DNA from 4 places in the Trichocoleus sp. AS-A1 genome. Region 2 is predicted to be linked to each of the others. Evidence: predicted binding sites of a transcription regulator. Region 2 holds the regulator's gene; each other region holds the start of a gene.
What was found. Region 2 encodes NtcA, which controls nitrogen genes in cyanobacteria. Its sites were predicted from a motif close to TTTGTANNNNNNNNTACAAA; they were not measured.

Region 1 (5,229 bases), on a different contig from region 2:
CGGGATTGCCTACTAACTTGCTCAATTTTGGCTTAATGCTGCTGATTGCCTTAACCATTGTTGCCAGCATGAAAGCTGTGGGTGTCATCCTAGTGCTATCGCTGTTAATTACACCAGGAGCAACCGCCTATCTATTAGTGAAGCGGCTGCACAATGTGATGATAGTTGGGGCGGGGATTGGCATTATTTCCAGCATCAGCGGGATGTACCTCAGTTATTACCAAAATTTGCCCTCCGGCCCAGCGATTGTATTAGTTGCATCAGGATTATTTGTTTTAGCTTTATTATTCAGCCCTAGCTACGGAATCTTCACGAATAAACAATCGGATTTTGGACAACTCTCGCCAGTTTGGCGAGAGTTGAAACAGCTGATGCGATCGCGCTCGTAAGGCATATAGATATCCAAATCAAGTTATCGTTTGTCCAACAATTTCTTGGATGTCTCTACCTGCTCCTGTGCTACCTGGACGAACTCCTGTGCTACCTGGAGGAACTCCTTGACTGCTTTGGTATGTTTTTCTGTTGCCTTGGAGTGTTCCTGTGCAGCTTTCACGAATTCCTCTGTTGAGTTTCCATCATGCTGCTGCGATGCCTTCGCGTGCTGCTGCGATGCCTTCGCATGCTGCTGTGTGGCCTTTCCGTACTCTTCTATCAACTTTCCATGCTCTTGGGCGCTCTTTCCACGCTCCTTTAGAGTCTTTCCTACCTCCTCGATTAACTTCCCATGTTCCTCTGAGACCTTCGCGTGTTCCTCTGCGGCCTTCGCGTGTTCCTCTGATACCTCATGCATAATGACTTTACCTTCCTTTTTCTCTACCAACCTGTTTTTTGTACAACCCGCTTGTCTCAGGTTAATACTTGTTTATCCTTCTCATCCTCTGGCTTAATATAGGTTTGGTCATGTTGACCCACTCATCGCAACGACGATCCTACTTATTGCCAACTAGCTCCTTTAAAAGTTGAGAAAGAAGTTGTTTTGAAGTTTCAACTGCATCTGGTTGATTTTGAAGGGAACGATAGCAGCACTTAGTTGAAAGATACCTGCAAGTGGCTGCCGAAGAAAACCCAGGGATAAAACTACTGTGACGCTAAGTTTATCTAATTTCTTGTTTGTGTTGATCGTTAGAAATTAGGGTTTCAACAAAGTGTTATGTAGACAAATTGTTTAAGAATTTCAGAAGATGAACTACGAGCAATGCAAGGTGCGATCGCTCAGTTTCGTAATGAGGCTGGGAAAGCGATCGCAACCTAAATTGGAATCAATACCAGCACAGTAGTGGCGAGTGCGATTTGCAAGAAAAAGTTTCTCTACAACCTGTGGGGCGATCCTGTGAAATCAGGAAGGTAGGGGCATTCCTTGTGGATGCCCCTACCCGATCAAGTCAGAGCCAACTAAGAGTCTGGGAACGAGAATCTAGATGCTCTTCAGTTCTGTTTATGCCTTTGCAGAGCTTGACTTTTCTGCCGTTCCACTGCTGTGGTTGTCAGTTTTGCCATTTTTGTGATGGGTATGTCCATTCCCGTTACGCGGCAAAATTACTCCATAACCACCGTGGTTGCGCTCATAAATAACGTTAATCTCACCGCTTTCGGCATTGCGGAACATATAGAAGTCATGATCCACCAGTTGCAACTGTTCCAAGGCTTCGTCCATCGTCATTGGCGGCATTGCGAAGTACTTGGTACGCACCACTTCTGAGGGGAGTTCGGGGGTGCGAGAACCAATGAGATCCTCTGGCACTGGCTCTTGTTCTACCGCAATGCCAGTCTTCATTTGAGTCTGAGTCTTCTTATCCAGACGCTTTTCTTTATATTTCCGGAGTTTGCGGGCAATTTTATCGGCAACTAGGTCGATGCTCGCGTAGAGACTCTCGCTACTCTCTTCAGCACGGATTACTGTACCGTTGGCAAAGATAGTCACCTCAGCGGCTTGTTTTGGATTTATCCGGGGATTGCGAGCCACACTAAGATGCACGTTTACTTCGCTCGTTAAACTCTGAAAGTGGCTGACTGCCTTGTCAATTTTTTGATTTACGTACTCACGAATCGCGTCGGTAATTTCAATGTTTTTGCCGTGGATAACAAGCTTCATACCGGATACTCCATGCTGTACCGTTGTGATAATTTAGAAAGCTCAGCAGAATTGCGGCTTTCTCAGTAGCAATCGCGTTCCCGTTTTTTGGTGTTAGCAAACGTTGAACGGAGCCAAAACTTTGAGCAGTAGCAAATTTTTCCCGATTTCACACTGTTGCTAGGATGTTCTTGCTGGCAGTCCCCCAGCTAGAGGGGTTGTCAGCAGCTCTATCGCAAATAAGCAACTGCCGCTGTTTTTGTTTAGGTTTCCTAGGGTGCTATTTAACTAATGTACATTCCCCAGCTTGGTTGCGATCTCCAAGTCTATCTTTGGGGTTATTTTGAAGAGACATCCTCCCTCAACACTTGAGGTTATAACTTCAACACTAGCACTTTGTATTCTAGAGAACTTATGCCTTTGACTTCTCTTCAGAATCCTTTGCATCTTTTGACATTTCTTGATTCCAGCAGATTAATTATGCAAAAAATATAAGTCAAATTACTGTTGATTTTTGCCATGATTTTAAGTAAGTCTGAAGGGTCTACTGGGAAAGCCTCGGAGCAACTGCGCCAACTCCGGTTATACAATCGGGGGCAGATGCCCTATTCGGCAGCTTGGGACTGGCAGCGATCGCTAGTTTCCGAACGCATCAACGACCCTAGTCTGGCGGATGCCCTGATTTTGCTAGAGCATCCGCCCGTTTACACGCTTGGACAGGGAGCCAGTCTGGAATTTCTTAAGTTTGATCCCGCAGCGACCGACTGGGAGGTTTTCCGAGTGGAACGAGGGGGTGAGGTAACATACCACTGTCCGGGTCAGTTAGTGGGATACCCAATCCTTAATCTGCGCTATTACCAGCAAGATTTGCACTGGTACTTGCGGCAGTTAGAAGAGGTATTGATTCGGGTACTGGATGTTTACGGGTTAAAGGGCGATCGCGTTGCCGGAATGACTGGCGTTTGGCTGGAAGGCTGTAAGGTTGCAGCGATTGGCATTAAGGTCAGCAAGTGGATTACCATGCACGGCTTTGCCTTAAATGTTTGTCCCGACCTTACCGGATTTGAGCGCATTGTCCCCTGCGGTATTGCTGATAAGTCGGTTGGCAGTCTTGCCCAATTCGTACCCGGAATTGACTTGCACCAAGTGCGCCAAGAAGTAGCGAAAGCCTTTGCGGAAGTTTTCCACGTTCAGCTAATTGTGCAAAATTGCTAATTGTTTATTGCTGTTTAGTCTTTATTGAGCGTATTGACCTGCAAAAAACTATCTAAGTCAGCGTAGGAGCCTGCATAGGTCACGGTGGGCACTTCATAGCCCTTGAGATTGACGATATATTGCTTAAAACCAGTCTCTTGCTTTGCTAAAGAGATGAGATATTCGTGAGTGGTTTCTCCCACAGCAATATCCAGACCCAGTTGCTTGGTGGCAGATTCCAGACGAAATGCCGCATTCACCGTATCCCCAATCGCGGTGTAATCGGGGCGATCGCCACTACCCGTGTTCCCAACCATTGCAAAACCCGTATTAATTCCTGCCCCAATTCGCAGCGGAAAGGGCACGGGATATTTATTACTCAAATCCATTGTGATTTTATGGAGGGCGCTCACTGCTTGACAAATGTTGAGCATATCCTCATCGGTCACTCCTTGGGGTCCATGAAACCAAATCGCCATGACCGCATCGCCGATATATTTATCAACCCAGCTGCCATACTCTCGAATAATATTTCCTGCATGGCGGAACCAAGTACCGATCACCGCCGATAATATTTTTTCATCTAGTTGCCGGGTGAGAACTGTGAAGTCGCGGATGTCTACCACCATGACTGACATCAGACGGCGTACGTGCAAAGTCGAAGTCAGTGTATCCTTGTCCCCGCTTGGCAATGGCTCATTGTTGCGGTTGGCGGTAGGACAGTGAAACTCTAGATCCGTCTGACCAAAGGTAAGGCGATCGCCATTGCGTAAAGTAACTGGAATACTGACTCGTCTGCCATTAACAAAGGAGCCGTTGCGACTTCCTAGGTCAATTAGGTAGAACTCGCCGGTTTCGGTACACTGCAACATTGCATGGTTGCGAGAAATCCAACGATCCGGCAACACAAAATTGTTGTCGTCACTGCGACCAACTGTCCAGCAGTTACTACTTACCAAGGGGAGATAGCGATTGCCGGACTCGGTACGAAGGAGTAAGTAAGGAGTGGGTCGCAAAGTCACCACAGGCTAGAGAAGCAACGACGCATCGTATGGAGTGGTTAAATTTTAGCTTTCTTCTGGAGCTTGATGGGTAATTTGGGAACCTTTGTAACTAGATGTCCCGACATGAATAAATTTTTCAGGGGACACTTTCAAGATATTTTTAAGCCATAGTAGCAGCCAGCCAAAACAGACCGTCTACCAAGATTGTACTCAAAACGGCTCCACCAAACGCCCACCAATGCAGCTGGCGCGATCGCAATGGTACCAGACCAACGCCTAACAGGATTCCGAGAAGCACGATTGCCCAACTGGTTCCCCAGGGGGTGCTGACTTGAGCGATCGCACTTTGAAAAACCAGTGATGCCTCGCTTGGTGCAACTTGCATGACGGTTCGCCAGTGTGGAATCAAACCAGCTAAGTAGAAGTATATATCTGTTACTGCCGTGCCAAACAGGGAGCCAAGATAAAATAGGTTGCCGACAAGACCCCAACGGCGGGTCAAACACCATAAGGCAAACGGTAAACCAATTGCTTCCACCGGCAAGTGGATCGTGGGTTCCCAGCGCAGCCAGCCCCAATAAATCGACCCTGCCAACCAACTCCAGCTAAATCCCAGCAGCAAATCTCCCCACACATGAGTCGCAGGACGCCGTCTGAGAACCACGCTCAGCCAAACCCACCCGGCTGTCATTACTAAACTCAGTTCTGGTAGCAGCCGCACTAAAGGGGCTTGCACAAACACTGGCACGGATACCAGAAAAGACGCAGCTGCGAAAACTAACCAAGCTTGGCGGGTGCCGATTCCCCAATCAAAAAACCCCAACAGAGTTTTACTTGGCTGGGGAAGATTACCAGGGACAGAAGAAGATGAATTAGAAAACCAGGTATCGTTAAACAAGATTTTGTTAATATTCTTTACTTTAGTTTACATCTTTTACGATATCACAGGAAAAATGCCCT
Region 2 (5,229 bases):
AGCAGGTCAATCCGCTGCCGAATTTGTTGGTCGGTCATGTTTGAAGGATCGGCAGATGTCGTTGCTACGACTTCACCAGTGCGGAATACAACTTGATTGGGTGCGGCGTCTGCAAAGACTTGTACCTGCTTTTCTCCCTGGACATAGTTACCAGCCGAAAAAACTCGGACTACATAGTTTCGACCATCCTGAATCTGGTTGATCAGTTGCTCGACCTGTGCCTCTGTAATTTGCACGACCCGTTCGTTCGCCACCTTGTTGAGACCGGGTTGGGTCGCTTTAATCGCTGTCCGATTCGCTTCCCGTAATAGCTGCTCAATGACCTGTCGGGCTGCGGCTGGCTCGACAATACGAAAAACGCCAGCCGCCAGAACCTGACCGCGCAGCAGAGCCAGACTACCCTGACGCAAAGTTTGATAAGACTGGTAATACTGTTCTAAGGTTGCCACTTCCTGCTCTAGGGAAGCTTGTTGTTTTTCGAGTTCTTTAAGGCGATTTTCTCGCTGGGCAATCACCTCATCTCGTTGAGAAATTTTGTTATCAAGTAGAGATAAGGCTTTGTCTCGCTGGGCAATTTGCTCATCGCGATCGCTCAGGCTCTTCCGAAAGGCAGCAAGTTTCTCATCAAGTTCCACAAGGGCTTGATCCCGCTTGAGAATTTGCTCATCGCGTTGGCTAATTGCTCGGTCTTGCTGGGCAATTTTTTGGTCGCGCTGAGTCACTTTCGCTTTGAATTCAGTAATTTCAGCTCTGACTTGATTTCGCTGCTGGAGCAATTCTTGGCGTTCTGCTTGAAGTTGTTGGATTTCCGAACGTAGCGTCTTCGCTTGCCCAGAGACAGAGGTCAGCTGTTTTTGGGTTTGCTGAAAGCTGCTGGCGACCCGACTCAGTTCGCTTTGAGTTTGATTTAGTTGCGCCTCCGTCTGGCCTTGTTTAGCCAGCGCAGCTGCCAAAGATCGATTAATCGCATCTAAGCGCTGCTGAGCGACAGATTGCTGGGTGCGAGCTTGAGCGAGTTCCTTCTCGACTTGCTCTTTTTGGGCGGCGGTTTTAGCAAGTTCGCTTTCGGTTTTCCGTTTCTGCTCGTTCGCTTTGGCAATATCCTTACTGGCTGTCTTGAGTTTTTTCTGCACTTCTTGGAGTCTAAAAACTCCAATCCGCAATTGTTCGCTTGTCGCAAAGATGATTGTCAGTGTTGAGGCAGAAATCGTTAGTCCCGTTAGAATCGTTACTAAAACAGCTGTTTTGCGGGGACGCAGATTGAACAACGACAGGCGTGCTTTTCCCACGCGCGTGCCAATGCGATCGCCTACCGTTGCGATGACGCTTCCCAACACTAAAATAGACAAAATCAGGAAGAGCGCACTGTCGGTCATTGTCTGCTACAGTCATTCCAGTTACAGCCTATCGCATCGCAGGCTAGAGAAAGGGTTAACAGGAATTAAAGATCGAAGGTGAAATCGGAAAGGTTAAAGGTTGCAAGGTTGAAAACTATCCGCTTAAAACCTGACACCTTTTAACTCAACTCCCGACTAAATGTTAAAACTGGATAACCTGCTCGCGCTACCATGCCGTTTTAACCAACAACCTAACCTACAACCTGACGAGAGCCTCTAGCTGTTTTCAAGTAAACTGCTGACTCAGTGTAACTGGGTTGTGTACCGTAATTTTTTTCTTGTGGATAGAAATCATTTTTTCCTCCCGCAAATCTCCCAGTAAGCGGGTGACAGTTACCCTGGTGGAGCCGATTGCTTCTGCGATCGCTTGATGAGAAAGCTTCAGATCGATCGTAATTCCATTGGCGGTAGGAACGCCAAAATCACGGCACAGAATCAATAGAAAACTCACCAAGCGCGATCCCATATCTCGGTGAGCTAATGTCTCAATCATCATTTCTGTTTGCAAAATGCGCGAAGAAAGCCCTTGCAGCATCAACATCGATAGCTCCGGATTATCCTTGAGCGATTGCTCTACCTGATCGATCGGTGCCGAAAGCAGCTCCACTGGCGTAAATGCTACAGCGTGATAAAACCGATCCGAACGATGCCCTGTAATTAAGGACAGTACTCCAAAAACGCTGTTTTCTCGCAGCAACGCCACGGTAATTTCTTCCCCAGCTTCATACACGCGAGACAGCTTTACTGCACCTTTGAGCAAAAAGTATACCCGTTCAGCCGGGTCTCCTGGGAAAAAGATCGTCTTGCCCCGCTCAAAAGTTTCCACCACGGGTGGAAACGCCCCACCTCCCAGTTGACGGAACACAGCTGCTAGCGGTCTATCTTGCGTCACTGCCACTTCCTTTTTCCTAAATGCTGCCCTACAGACTTCTGCAACTTTCTGTCGGAGGAACTTTAACCATAGCAAAACAACTATGAGAGTTTTCTGACATTAGACACAGATAAACTGACTTCCAAGCGGTTTTTGTGCTATTTGATACAAAATTTTAAAGTAGTTTCCCCGGCTACCTTCTTTAGTTCTCTCCCTGCTCAAGGCAAGTAAGATTATGACGGAAAATGTTGATATCTTGACAGTATCTGCGCTATCGGGTGGGATGCATGGTGAGTAAGGAGGCACGCTCCTTACCCGTACTAGACAGCCTTGCTCCGGGCGATCGCGATCTTGAATACTCCCCTAAATCGGATATCCTCTAATATTGCCTTCAAAATCGACATTTATGCTAGATTTAACCGGAAAAAACGCCCTTGTCACCGGCATTGCCAACAACCGATCGATCGCCTGGGGGATTGCTCAGCAACTGCACCAAGCGGGTGCGAATCTAGGAGTGACTTACCTGCCAGACGACCGGGGTCGCTTTGAAAAAAAAGTGGCAGAGTTGGTAGAACCCCTCAACCCCAGCTTGTTTTTACCCTGCGATGTCCAGAATGAGACCCAAATTCAGTCTACATTTGACGCCATCCGCGATAAGTGGGGTAAGCTAGACATCCTGATCCATTGTCTTGCCTTTGCGAACAAGGAAGATTTATCAGGTGATTTTAGCAACACTACCCGCGCTGGCTTCACCCAAGCTCTAGAAATTAGTACCTATTCGCTGGTGCAACTTGCCGGGTCAGCAAAACCACTGATGACAGAAGGCGGCAGTATTGTCACGCTGACTTATCTAGGCGGCGTTAAGGTGATCCCCAACTACAACGTAATGGGAATTGCCAAGTCTGGATTGGAAATGAGTGTCCGTTACCTGGCATCTGAATTAGGTCCACAGAATATTCGCGTGAATGCAATTTCGGCAGGTCCTATCCGCACTTTGGCATCGTCGGCGGTAGGTGGCATTCTGGATATGATCCATCACGTTGAGGAAGTGGCACCGCTGCGACGCACTGTAACTCAGAAAGAAGTGGGAAATGCGGCTGCTTTCTTGTGTAGCGATTTGGCAAGTGGCATTACAGGTCAGGTGCTGTATGTCGATGCGGGATACGAGATTATGGGGATGTAAAAAGAATCAAACATTAAAAATTAAAAATTAAAAAGCAAAGATTCTGCTAATTTTTAATTTTTAATTTTGCATTTTAAAGGCTTTCGCGTCTCCCAGATGCTCAGTAAAGTAGGATAATAAACTTAACTTTATTTTCTTGAGTGAGCATCTGCGATGCAGGCACGCGATCGCCAATTTACACCTTCTCCAAGCATTGAACAGCTTTTGTCTCCTCGGATGGCAAGGGTTCCCCGCAAGACGGGCGAAACGGATGTTATCGTCACCGTCAAATTAGACGGGAATGGCACTTGCAATGCAAAAACTGGCATTCCGTTTTTAGACCATATGCTGCATCAAATCGCCTCTCACAGCCTGATTGATTTGGATGTAGCCGCGACGGGAGACTTGGAAATTGATGACCACCATACCAATGAAGATGTGGGAATTACCCTAGGAATGGCGTTGCATCAAGCACTGGGCGATCGCAAAGGAATTGTCCGATTTGGGAATTTCCTCGCCCCTCTCGATGAAGCGTTGGTTCAGGTAGCGTTAGATTTTTCCGGACGTCCTCATCTGAGCTATGGCTTAGAGATTCCCACTCAGCGAGTCGGGACTTATGACACCCAGCTGGTGCGGGAATTTTTTGTGGCGTTGATCAATCACAGCCAGATGACGCTGCACATTCGCCAACTAGATGGAATTAATTCGCACCACATTATTGAAGCGACGTTCAAAGCGTTTGCGCGATCGCTCCGCATGGCAATCGAAGTTGATCCCCGTCGTGGCGGTACGATCCCCAGTTCTAAAGGCGTGTTATAGGTTTCCTTGCAAATACACTCCGATAAAGGCAACGAGAGCCAGGGAAATCCTCACCAGGCTCTCGCTTCATTCTGCTGAAGTTTCCGCGACCACTGACTCTCAATTCTTCTATGTCTTCAGAAATGAGAACTTATGGAAGAGGTTTGCGGATATAGCCATATTTATTGCCAATCTTAACTTTTGCTAGCCCTTGCGAAAAAGATTGAGCGCTATCAAATTGGGGTTTAATTACGAATTTGCCACTCTTATTGATATAGCCCCATTTGTCGCCGTTCTTTACCGCTGCTAGGTCTTCTGAAAAGTTATAAATATTATCAAATTGTGGGGGAATGACAACATTGCTTACCTTGTCAATATAGCCTACCTTAGTGTCTATCGTTATGCCCGCCAGTCCTTGAGAAAAGTCCCCAGCCCAATCAAATTGGAGTGGAATAACAAGATATCCCATTTTGTCAATATAGCCCCACTTATTATTACTGGATATCACTGCTAGTCCTTCCGAAAAAAACTTAGCTTCCTCAAATTCCAACGGAACAATAACGTCTCCCCGATTATCGATATAGCCCCATTTGTTGTCTTTTTTGACTGGCGCGAGTCCTAGGGCTGATTCACTGCGATCGCTTATAGAAAAAGATTCAGCAACATCAAACTGGGGCTGAATGACGAAGTTGCCTTTCTTGCCGATATAGCCCCACTTTTTACCGATTTCTACCGCCGCCAGCGCTAACGCAGTGCGATCGCTTATAGAAAAAGATTCAGCAAAATCAAATTTTGGGTTAATTACCAAGTTCCCTTTCTTATCAATATATCCCCACTTTCCATCTATCTTTACCGCTGCCAGCCCTTGAGAAAAATTCTTAGCCAAATCATATTTTGGTTTAATGACTAAGTTGCCACTCTTGTTGATATAGCCCCACTTGTTCTTTAGTTTGGTAGCCGCTAACCCTTGGAAAAAAGATTCGGCATTATCAAATTGAGGT
Region 3 (5,229 bases), on a different contig from region 2:
TTCTGGAACTGGAAGCTCCTACTGGCTACCGGCGCTGGTGTGTTGGTAATGTTGCTGGTTTACCTGATGCAGGAGTGGGACTGGCAAGTACACTGGTCGAGCCTGCAACGGTTTTTTAGTGGTTCCAACCGGCAATTAACGCTTGCCGTTGGCAGTGGCGGCATTGCCAGCCTCAGCACCTATATGGCAGTTTCCATCTGGGTAGACTCTGACAGTCCCTGGATTGCTGCTGGTGCAATTCTTCAAGGTCTGGGCACTCTGGCAACCCTAATCCTGTTGGTCTGGCAAATTATTAGCCGTCAACTGAATCGGGATGAAGCTAACCTGAACCATTGGTTAACGGAGCTGACGCAGGTAGACCCCCTGAAGCGTCTGATTGCGGTTCGCCGACTTTGTGCCTTAGTCACAGAGGCTCGGTTAGAGCGGGAGCATCGACGTAGTGTTGCCGAATACTTTCGGCTGATGCTGAATCAAGAACCGGAAGCAGCGATCCGAGATGCGGTTCTCGATGGTCTGCAAGCATTGGAGAGTAACCAGCCGTTAATTAAGGGTAGTCAACCGTTAAAGACGCCTGTTGTTTTGAAGCGCTCTGTGGCTAAAGTCCGCAGGAAGAATTAAGCAGGGGGGCAGAGGAGCCGAGAGACAGGGAAGAAGCGATCGCCCCCGCTTAATTTTTGCTTTTTAATATCTCTTTTTAATTCTCAAACTTGGGTTCCGCTTTCTCCACAGAGGAATCATTGACTCCTAGCGTCAGCTCTAAAGGCGTTTGGGAAGGATATGCCTTGACAACCTCTCGATAAACATCGTAATTCGTCGGCAAGGCAACACTCTGCCCGTTGCTGCGATAAGTAATTTGGTAATTCACATCTCGCAAAATCTCTGGCTGGCTTGCCTTTTCGGCAGGTTGCAGCCGCTGTTCAATTTCATCAAGCGTGGGTCGTGGTGGCAGTGCAGACCACCAAAGTTCCCATTCGTCGGGGCCAATTACCGCGCCTTCTGGCTTCTCCCCATTGCGGTTGAGTAAGGAAGTAGAGCCAAAAGTTTCGATTCGCTCTTGATTGCGACCCGGATTAGTCGAGTAACCGACTTTCCAGGTTAAAGTTGTCCGGGCGGTTGCTTCATACTGGTTAGTGGTTACGGTGCTGCACCCAGAGAGAGCAAATAAAAGAGAAGCTCCCGCCAGTATGGCAAAACATGGTCTTTGTTGTTTAAATTGACCTTTGAGACTCACCGTCTGTTGACACCCATTAGAAAAACGACATCAAAGAGCAAATGCAGCTAGCTCCGCTATTTCCTATTGTGTACCGAATTCTTCAGCCTGCCTTTCCCCGTTGTCTGTGGTCGGGTACTGGAAATTCACGAGCGATCGCTCTCACGTTTGATGATGGCCCCCATCCCCAATACACTCCCGAACTCTTGAAAGTGCTAGACCACTACGGCATACCCGCCAGTTTTTTTTGGCTGGGTGTTTGCGTTAACCGCGCACCAGCGACTGCCAAAGAAGTCTACCGGCGGGGTCACTGGCTTGGGCTACATGGGTACGATCATCGCGCTTTTCCCAAGCTGAGTCCAGCTGACCTCAAACAAAGTATGGAACAGACACAGCAGGCGATCCAACACGCCTGTCAACTCGATCCACGATTTATTCGTGACGTTCGACCTCCCAATGGTTTGTTTACACCCCAGACCTTAGATTTATTGCAGCAGTGGAACTATCGACCTGTCATGTGGAGCGTGGTGCCGGAAGACTGGGTACAGCCTGGGGTTAGCGTCGTCGTACAGCGAGTTTTGCGGCAAGTCCAAAATGGTTCGGTCATTGTTTTGCATGATGGCTATTATGGAGGTCAAGATGTGGCTGAAACGACCGCCCAGTTAGTGCCTAAACTATTGCAGCAAGGATATCAATTTGTTACCATCGATGCGCTGTGGCAGCAAAGTCAGTTGACCTCTTTAACCTAAATACGAAATATATTGATGTTTTCTCTGTCACATTTTGGCTCTTGTTGATTAGAATGACGGAATAGAATTCAGCCATTTGTCGCAACCCATCGCCCATCAAGCGTCAGTAGGATAGAGTTGCATTTAAGCAAAATGCGAAATCAAGCAATATTTTCTCTAGTTTTGCCTAAACGTTCATTACTGCTTAGTGCTACTCTCCCCAAACCTTTGACGCTTAACTATAGGCTATTTATAGAAAGACAGCGCTCAACTGGCTGGAGGCATCACCAAATCAACCAGCGAGTGTTGCTGGTAAATCCTGTACAAGCTAGTTGAAGGAGATGAGATCGGAGTGGGTGTATCAATTCCAATCGGATTATCCATTGGGAAAAGCCGCCTTGACATTAACTTCATATTTGAAGGTTTAAATAAACCAAAAGCGTGCAAGTTTTGTGAGAAAGGCTACAATCGGAAAGGTTTTGAACACTACCAGCATTAACACCTATTTCAACGCGGTTATCGAACGCTGGCGTTGCACGCAAGCGCATTCTCTCTTTTCTCTCATTGAGCCAGTCAGCAAGCGTTGAAAGCTGGCAAGGTAAACGACTGGCTAACTTGTTTTGTAGATTAACTAACACCATCTTCTGGTCTTTAACTGAAGGAGCATGAGGAATTCGGCATGACCCAGGCCAACGACGTACTCGAAATCATCACTCCGCCTGAGAGCGAGTTGGATCTCTTAATTGATGAAGACGCGGATCAAGACGACTTTGTAGACGTAACGCCCGATGAAGACGAAGGTAAGCCTGGTAAGGTCAGTAGATCCCGTCGTCGGGTGCAAACGAAAAAGAAACACTACACTGAGGATTCGATTCGTCTCTATTTACAAGAAATTGGTCGGATTCGTCTCTTAAGAGCCGATGAAGAAATTGAACTCGCACGCAAGATAGCCGACTTACTAGAATTAGAGCGTTTGCGCGAGCAACTGATCGAAAATCTGGAGCGGGAACCGCAGGATATAGAGTGGGCTGAGGGAGTGCTGAAATCTGAGCGAGTCTGGGAACAACTCGCTACTCAGCTAGGGCGAGAACCCCAACAAGAAGAGTGGTCTAAAGAGGTGAAGAAGCGCCTACCAGCGTTCCGACATCGCCTCTATGTAGGTCGCCGCGCTAAAGACAAAATGGTGCAGTCAAACCTGCGTTTGGTGGTTTCGATTGCCAAAAAATATATGAATCGCGGCTTATCCTTCCAAGACTTGATTCAGGAAGGCAGTCTAGGCTTGATTCGAGCCGCTGAAAAATTTGACCACGAAAAAGGTTACAAATTCTCCACCTATGCAACGTGGTGGATTCGTCAGGCAATTACGAGAGCGATCGCAGATCAATCTCGCACCATTCGACTACCCGTTCACCTGTACGAAACCATTTCTCGGATCAAGAAAACAACGAAGCTTCTATCTCAAGAAATGGGTCGCAAACCCACTGAAGAAGAAATCGCTACTCGTATGGAAATGACCATCGAGAAACTGCGATTCATTGCTAAATCAGCTCAGTTACCCATTTCTCTAGAAACTCCCATCGGTAAAGAAGAAGACTCCCGTCTGGGTGACTTCATCGAAGCAGATGGTGAAACCCCCGAAGATCAAGTTTCTAAAAACCTCCTCCGGGAAGATCTAGAAAGCGTCCTCGACACCCTCAGCCCCCGCGAACGGGATGTGCTGCGTCTGCGCTACGGTTTGGATGATGGACGCATGAAAACTCTTGAAGAAATCGGTCAAATCTTCAACGTTACCCGCGAACGGATTCGTCAAATTGAAGCGAAAGCTCTCCGCAAGTTGCGGCATCCCAATCGCAACAGTATTCTCAAAGAATACATTCGCTAGACAATCCTTTTTAGCGAGATAAATAATAGTAGGGGCGGGTTTCTTTACCTGCCCCTACTATTATTTGGGAAACAAAAAACTGGGAGTTCCTAGATAAACTCCCAGCGAGCTTTTGAAATTGACCAAATTTATAAAATTGAAATATATTACATCAGACCCCAGAAGTGAAGCACGCCTTGACCTGTGGTGAGTTCAATCATCATGGCAATGAAAAAGCCGATCGTGGCAAAACGCCCATTCCAATTTTCAGCTTGGGGCGTAAAGCCAATCTTGGTTGCATCGTTGCGGTCTTGAGTTTGCATAGTCTTAACTCCATAAAATAAACTTTTGTTACCATCTGTACAAGAATGTAACTAAAGAATTGTAAACGCGCAGCAATCTGCTTCGCGAGGCAGATGAATTTTAGCTTTGGTGCGAAAATAAAAAGCACTTGGGCTGGATTTCTGACACTCTCTTCGTTTTGCCGGGGACGACCCCCAGCACCCCTCTCTTTAGGAGAATGATATGTTGCTAAACGCCTCACAACCGCTAAGCGATCGCCTAGACGATTACTACCACCAGATCAAGGCTGTCATTCTCAACCGTCAAAATCCGATTACGGGTCTGTTGCCCGCCAGTACTGCAATTAACGCCCACGGCGACTACACCGATGCCTGGGTACGCGACAACGTTTACAGCATTCTCGCCGTTTGGGGATTGGCGCTAGCTTACCGCAAAGTCGATGAAGACAAAGGGCGCACCTACGAGCTAGAACAAAGCGTCGTCAAGCTGATGCGGGGGCTGTTGTTCTGTATGATGCGACAAAGCCACAAAGTCGAGGGTTTCAAACAAAGCCAATCCCTCCTAGACTGCCTGCACGCCAAGTACAACACCAGCACGGGTGATGTCGTAGTCGGCGATGATGCTTGGGGACACTTGCAGTTAGATGCCACCTCGCTATTTCTGCTGATGCTGGCTCAGATGACGGCATCGGGGTTACATATCATCTACGCCATTGACGAAGTCAACTTTGTCCAAAATCTGGTCTATTACATTGGCAGAACTTACAGAACCCCCGATTATGGCATTTGGGAGCGAGGAAATAAGATAAACCGGGGGAATCCAGAACTAAATGCCAGTTCGGTCGGGATGGCAAAAGCCGCTTTAGAAGCAATTAGCGGACTGGATTTATTCGGAGTGCGCGGTTCTCAGGCTTCTGTAATTCATGTGCTGCCGGATGAAATTGCTCGCGCTCGTATGACCCTGAAATCCCTGCTACCAAGGGAATCTAGCTCCAAAGAAGTGGATGCGGCTAGCTTGAGCGTCATTAGTTTCCCAGCCTTTGCGGTGGAAAATATGGAGCTGATGGAACGCACTCGACAGAAAATCATCGACAAATTGGAGGGACGCTACGGCTGCAAACGCTTTTT
Region 4 (5,229 bases), on a different contig from region 2:
TCGCAGATAGCGGATAATCTGTCGCTGGTTCGCCAGAATTCTCCGATCCCCCACCCCTCGGATCAGGTCGTTAATGCCAATCATCACCAAGATCGTTTCCGGCTGAGTTTCGTCCAACACATCCAATCGGTTGAGCAAACCCCCCGAAGTATCTCCAGAAATTCCTTGATTGAGCCAAGTGCGCTCTGTTGGCAATAGCTCCGAAGGAAACCACAGACTGAGCGAATCCCCAGCCAGTACGGTTAAATGTTTGGGATTTTTGGTTGCGGCTACCTCCGCTTCTTGCCTGAGCAGCGTCACCCACTGAGCGTAATTCAGCTGGTGGCGCGGCCCTAACGCGGGTGTGGAAGGTAGTGTTTTCGTCAGCAGGCTGGTAGAGACGTCTTCTGGGATCGGCTCTACAGAGGTAGCATCGCTAGCTTGTAACCTAGCTGATAGCCACCGATCCCGATTCAGCAACAAAATTACTGTTAGCATCAGCAACCCGTTGGTAGCTAGGGACAAAAGCGCCCAAGCCGGAAGAAAGGTTTTCGAGCGAGTGGACACACTAAATCAGATTCAGCACAGGTTGAATTTAATCTTAAATTGCTAGCATCCACAAATCGAGCGATCGCCTAGCTGCCAATGGAAATTGCCAATTATTCGCCTTTGAAGCTCAGTCCAGTGGTAAAATCCTCTCCATAACCTTCTTCACCATGCTCGTTGATGTCTAAACCTTGGTCTTCAGCGTTAGGTTTGACTCGCAAATCCATCGCCAAACTTAAAAGTTTGAGGATAGCAAAAGTGCCCACCCCGGCAAACACATAAGTTGCTAAGACACCGACAATCTGTTCCCATAATTGGACGGGATTGCCGAAAAATAAACCGTTGTCTCCTGCTGAGTTAACGGTTGTCGTCGCAACCAGACCCGTCAGAAGCGCCCCTATCGTCCCGCCAACGCCGTGGATAGGAAAGGTATCCAAAGAATCGTCAAACTGCAACTTGGCTCGGAGACTGACGGCAAAGAAACAGCAAACAGAGGTAACGGAACCGATGAAGATGGCTCCGAGCGGATTCACGTATCCGGCTGCCGGGATCACGCCAACCAGTCCGCCGAGGAAACCGCTGGCAATGCCAATTGCTGTCGGTTTGCCTCTGAGTAGCCATTCCAGGATGACCCAAGTGAGACCGCCGGCTGCCGCAGCGACCATTGTGGCGACGAAAGCTACCGCTGCTAGGGAACCTGCTGTTAAAGCACTCCCGGCATTAAAGCCAAACCAGCCAAACCAGAGCATACCGATTCCGAGTAGCACGTAAGGCACGTTATGGGGTGCGTGTGGTGTCACCATGAAGCTTTTTCGCGGCCCAATCACCCAAGCGGCGACGACAGCAGAGACGCCAGAGCTGATGTGTACGACGGTTCCTCCAGCAAAATCTAAGGCTCCAAATGTACCGATCCAGCCTTTGCCCCAAACCCAGTGAGCTAAAGGAGAGTAGATAAAGGTAGACCAAAGCAGGATGAACCAGAAGTATGCCTTGAAACTCATCCGCTCCACGATAGCCCCAGAAATTAGGGCTGGAGTGATGATGGCAAACATCATCTGGTAAACCATGAACACTTGATGGGGAATCGTGCCAGCGTAACCGACCGGATCGGGTTGGTCGAAGGCGACGTTATTCAAAAATAGCCAGTTCAGGCTGCCAATGAAGGGATTGGCACTGAAAGGAGGATCGGCTCCAGGGGTCAAGGAAGTGGGTGCAAAGGCGAGGCTATAGCCCCACAGAGTCCAGGTAACGCCGACAACTCCCATGAGGATGAAGCTCATCATAATGGTGTTGAGGACGTTGCGCGATCGCACTAATCCGCCATAGAAAAAAGCTAACCCAGGCGTCATCAGCAGCACTAGGGCTGATGAAATTAGCATAAATGCGGTATCGCCTGTGTCGATTTTCGGAGCCTCAGCAACCGCTGGCGACGCTTCCTGACGCGAAGCATCGGCTGGTTCCCCAGGAACCGTTGCGGGAGCGGACAATTCCGGGGAAGGACTCACCGAAGGCGATGCGTCTTGGGCAAGCGCATTTCCTACCATTGGGCCACCCAGAAGACACAGCGCCAGTATCCAAGTAATGAGAACTTTCTTGATCACTGATTTGGTTCCATCAACGCGATCGCTTTGTTAAGCAAATGAATCTGATTGCACCAATTTCAATCAGGTCAATTCTGTATCAAAGTATACAAATTAGCGGAGTTGCCTATAAATATTTCACCCACAGATAGACGACAAAAATGAAATCCGCCCTACTCGCAACTCTATAGAGTTGGGAATAGGGCGGACTCTATGGGGAAAGGAGAAAACTCAAAAGAACAAAATGCTTTCTTTTGGTTTATCTGTCGTTACTTGACATATTCACCGGGCGAAGTCGGCATTCCACCATGCTTACCAGTATCAGAAAACCCAGCAGAGCTTCCTTCCTTAAGGAATCCACTGTAAGCTTCCATGCCATGTTCTCCGATATCCAAACCTTCAAACTCCTCTTCTGGAGTGACTCGGATACCGAGGGTCGCTTTCAACGCCAGCCAGAAGATTGTACTGAGTAGAACGGTTATGCCTCCCACTGTGACAATACCAATCAGTTGAGTGATCAACTGTCCGAGACCACCACCGAGCAATAACCCCTTGGTTGGGCCAAGACCCTCACCGTACCAGGAATAGACACCAGGACCAGCAGCAAATAAACCCACTGCCAGAGTCCCCCAGATACCACAAACCAGGTGAACTGAGGTCGCGCCCACCGGGTCATCAATTTTGATTTTGTCAAAGAGAGTGACAGCGAAAACAACTAATACTCCGCCAACCAAACCGATGATCAAAGAACTGCCAATGCTGATAAAAGCACAGGAAGCTGTCACCGAAACTAAGCCAGCCAAAATGCCGTTGATAATCATCGACAGATCCGGCTTACCCAGGTACAACCAAGCTGTAATGGTAGCGGCAATTCCACCCGCAGCACCCCCCATGTTGGTTGTCAGGGCAATGTGAGTAATGGCGTTTGGATCGGCAGCCATTGTGGAGCCAGGGTTGAAACCAAACCAGCCCAACCAGAGAATCAAAGTGCCCAAGGTGGCAATGCTCAGGTTATGACCAGGGAAAGCAACGCTTTGCCCGTCTTGATATTTACCAAGCCGTGGCCCTAAGAATGCGGCTCCCATCAAAGCAGCCCAGCCACCCACTGAGTGAACGACCGTGCAACCCGCGAAATCCCAGAAACCTCTGGTTTGCAGCCAGCCACCGCCCCAGACCCAGTGTCCGGTGAGCGGGTAGGCAATCCCGACGAGTAAGAGGCTGAAGATTAAGAAGTCAACAAACTTAATTCGTTCTGCAACCGCTCCAGAAACAATCGTGGCGGCTGTTCCGGCAAATACTAGCTGAAACAAAAACTTAGCAGCTAAGGGAACGCCAGCCCATTTCAGAGAGCCAAAAACACCTTGATAGGCATCGTTGGTGGCAGGGCTGTTATCGGCTCCGCTCAAAAACCACCCGCTCAAACCAATGAAAGGATTGCCGTCCCCGAACATCAAGCCAAAACCAATCGCCCAAAACGCGACGGTTGCTAGAGCAAACACAATCAAGTTTTTGGCGAGAACGTTGACCGCGTTTTTCTGGCGGCAGAAGCCAGTTTCTAGCATACAAAAGCCAGCATTCATGAAAAACACCAGGAAAGCCGCGATCGCTACCCATAGGGTGTCTAGCGCTACCTTCAACTCGGCTGTTGTCGGCCCCTCAGCCGCCGGAGCATCCTGGGCGACTGCTGCATAACCCCACACCATCACAATCAAAATGGCGATAGGAATGCAAGCTTGCCAACTTGGAGTCAGCCGCTTAATGGCAATTTGCAACTGCTTAAACATCGTGGCAGTCCGGGGAGATTGGACTTGCCAATTAGAAGACAATCGCTTCTTTTTGGCTTTCGATTTCTTCTTTTTGAGCGTTAATTTAGGCATCATCACTGCACTTTCCTCAATCAGTCCAACACATCCATCGGTTTAGTCAAAAATCAGTAAATCCAGTCATTTGAAGTGAGTATATGACAAAACCTTACAGGCAACTCGTTAGGGATTTTTTCCTTTATCAACATCTAGACGGGATGTCTAATTTGTCCGGGAAATTTTAAGATTTTGTATTTTCCGAGGCGGGATATTCTGTATCGAAAGTTACATTTTTAGATTCTGGCTCTGGCATCTCAACCCGCAGAACTCTCCTGGAAGTATAAATCGCGGGAGTTTGAGCGAACTTGGAGCTAAATTAGTTTATATCCATCTATGGGGGGATGACCCAAACAAGAGCCTAAATTTATTAAGCGAATCCATTAAGAGTTCAGAAGCTTAAATTTCCCCAAAAATCCCATATTATAGAAACTTAAATTAAGCAATTACTTTATTAAATAAATGCTTTTGTAGAAACTTTCCTATAAATTAAATGCAAGTTTTTTTATTTTATATTTAATGAACAGATAAAAACTGTTACTAAAATAGCAAAAACAAGGTTATCAATTTTTTTTTGCACAAGATTAAATTTGACTTTGATCGCGAAACATTCAACGAATAGATTTGGTCTAAATCTCAAAGAAACCGCCCCTGTCGCCCCTCCAGTTCCGCTAAAAATGAAATCAGCAGTTTTCTTGACGCACCTCGCTATCGGTAAACAAAGCGATTGGTATCAAAAAATTATTCTTGAGATTTCAATCGTTTCTCCTCTCTGCCAAGCCTAAAAAAATAACTGACTCGCCCTTAAAATTAGGGCATCTTCTCCAAATACTGCTTATAGCCGATTTCATCCAGAAGCTGCTGCTTCTCCATCACGGAATCGCTTAAACTGCGGCGATATTGCTGCACTCGTTCGAGTAATTCTGGCTGGTGGGATGCCAAGATTTGCACAGCCAACAAACCGGCATTTTTCGCATTGCCAATCGCAACAGTCGCGACGGGAATTCCCGCTGGCATTTGCACGATGGAATAGAGGGAATCAACGCCCTGTAGGTGACGGCTGGCGACTGGCACCCCAATTACTGGCAAGGGTGTCAGAGACGCTACCATACCGGGGAGATGGGCAGCACCACCGGCACCCGCGATAATCACTTTGATGCCGCGCTGGTGGGCTTGTTGGGCGTATTCCACCATCCGTTCCGGGGTACGGTGGGCAGAGACGATAGCGACTTCGCAGCCGACGCCAAATTCTTCACATATTGCGA

Region 1: the regulator NtcA is predicted to act here: its motif matches at 2,467-2,486, upstream of lipB (lipoyl(octanoyl) transferase LipB).
Region 3: the regulator NtcA is predicted to act here: its motif matches at 2,388-2,407, upstream of rpoD (RNA polymerase sigma factor RpoD).
Region 4: the regulator NtcA is predicted to act here: its motif matches at 2,200-2,219, upstream of NC994_RS01370 (ammonium transporter).

The regions. Positions count from the first base shown of each region.
Region 1 covers NZ_JAMPKG010000026.1:37,995-43,223, reverse strand. The annotation lists gene NC994_RS19095 (metal ABC transporter permease) at 1-389, shown strand, start outside; gene NC994_RS19090 (hypothetical protein) at 413-820, opposite strand; gene raiA (ribosome-associated translation inhibitor RaiA) at 1,436-2,092, opposite strand; gene lipB (lipoyl(octanoyl) transferase LipB) at 2,591-3,286, shown strand; gene NC994_RS19075 (FHA domain-containing protein) at 3,301-4,290, opposite strand; gene NC994_RS19070 (DUF3120 domain-containing protein) at 4,430-5,095, opposite strand.
Region 2 covers NZ_JAMPKG010000029.1:70,315-75,543, forward strand. The annotation lists gene NC994_RS20440 (DUF3084 domain-containing protein) at 1-1,376, opposite strand, end outside; gene ntcA (global nitrogen regulator NtcA) at 1,624-2,295, opposite strand; gene fabI (enoyl-ACP reductase FabI) at 2,675-3,451, shown strand; gene hisB (imidazoleglycerol-phosphate dehydratase HisB) at 3,605-4,249, shown strand; gene NC994_RS20460 (WG repeat-containing protein) at 4,380-5,229, opposite strand, start outside.
Region 3 covers NZ_JAMPKG010000016.1:71,915-77,143, forward strand. The annotation lists gene NC994_RS14035 (hypothetical protein) at 1-618, shown strand, start outside; gene NC994_RS14040 (hypothetical protein) at 695-1,183, opposite strand; gene NC994_RS14045 (polysaccharide deacetylase family protein) at 1,273-1,959, shown strand; gene rpoD (RNA polymerase sigma factor RpoD) at 2,618-3,820, shown strand; gene NC994_RS14055 (chlorophyll A-B binding protein) at 3,967-4,122, opposite strand; gene NC994_RS14060 (glycoside hydrolase family 15 protein) at 4,325-5,229, shown strand, end outside.
Region 4 covers NZ_JAMPKG010000001.1:291,710-296,938, forward strand. The annotation lists gene NC994_RS01365 (SGNH/GDSL hydrolase family protein) at 1-546, opposite strand, end outside; gene NC994_RS01370 (ammonium transporter) at 639-2,126, opposite strand; gene amt (ammonium transporter) at 2,375-3,985, opposite strand; gene purE (5-(carboxyamino)imidazole ribonucleotide mutase) at 4,775-5,229, opposite strand, start outside.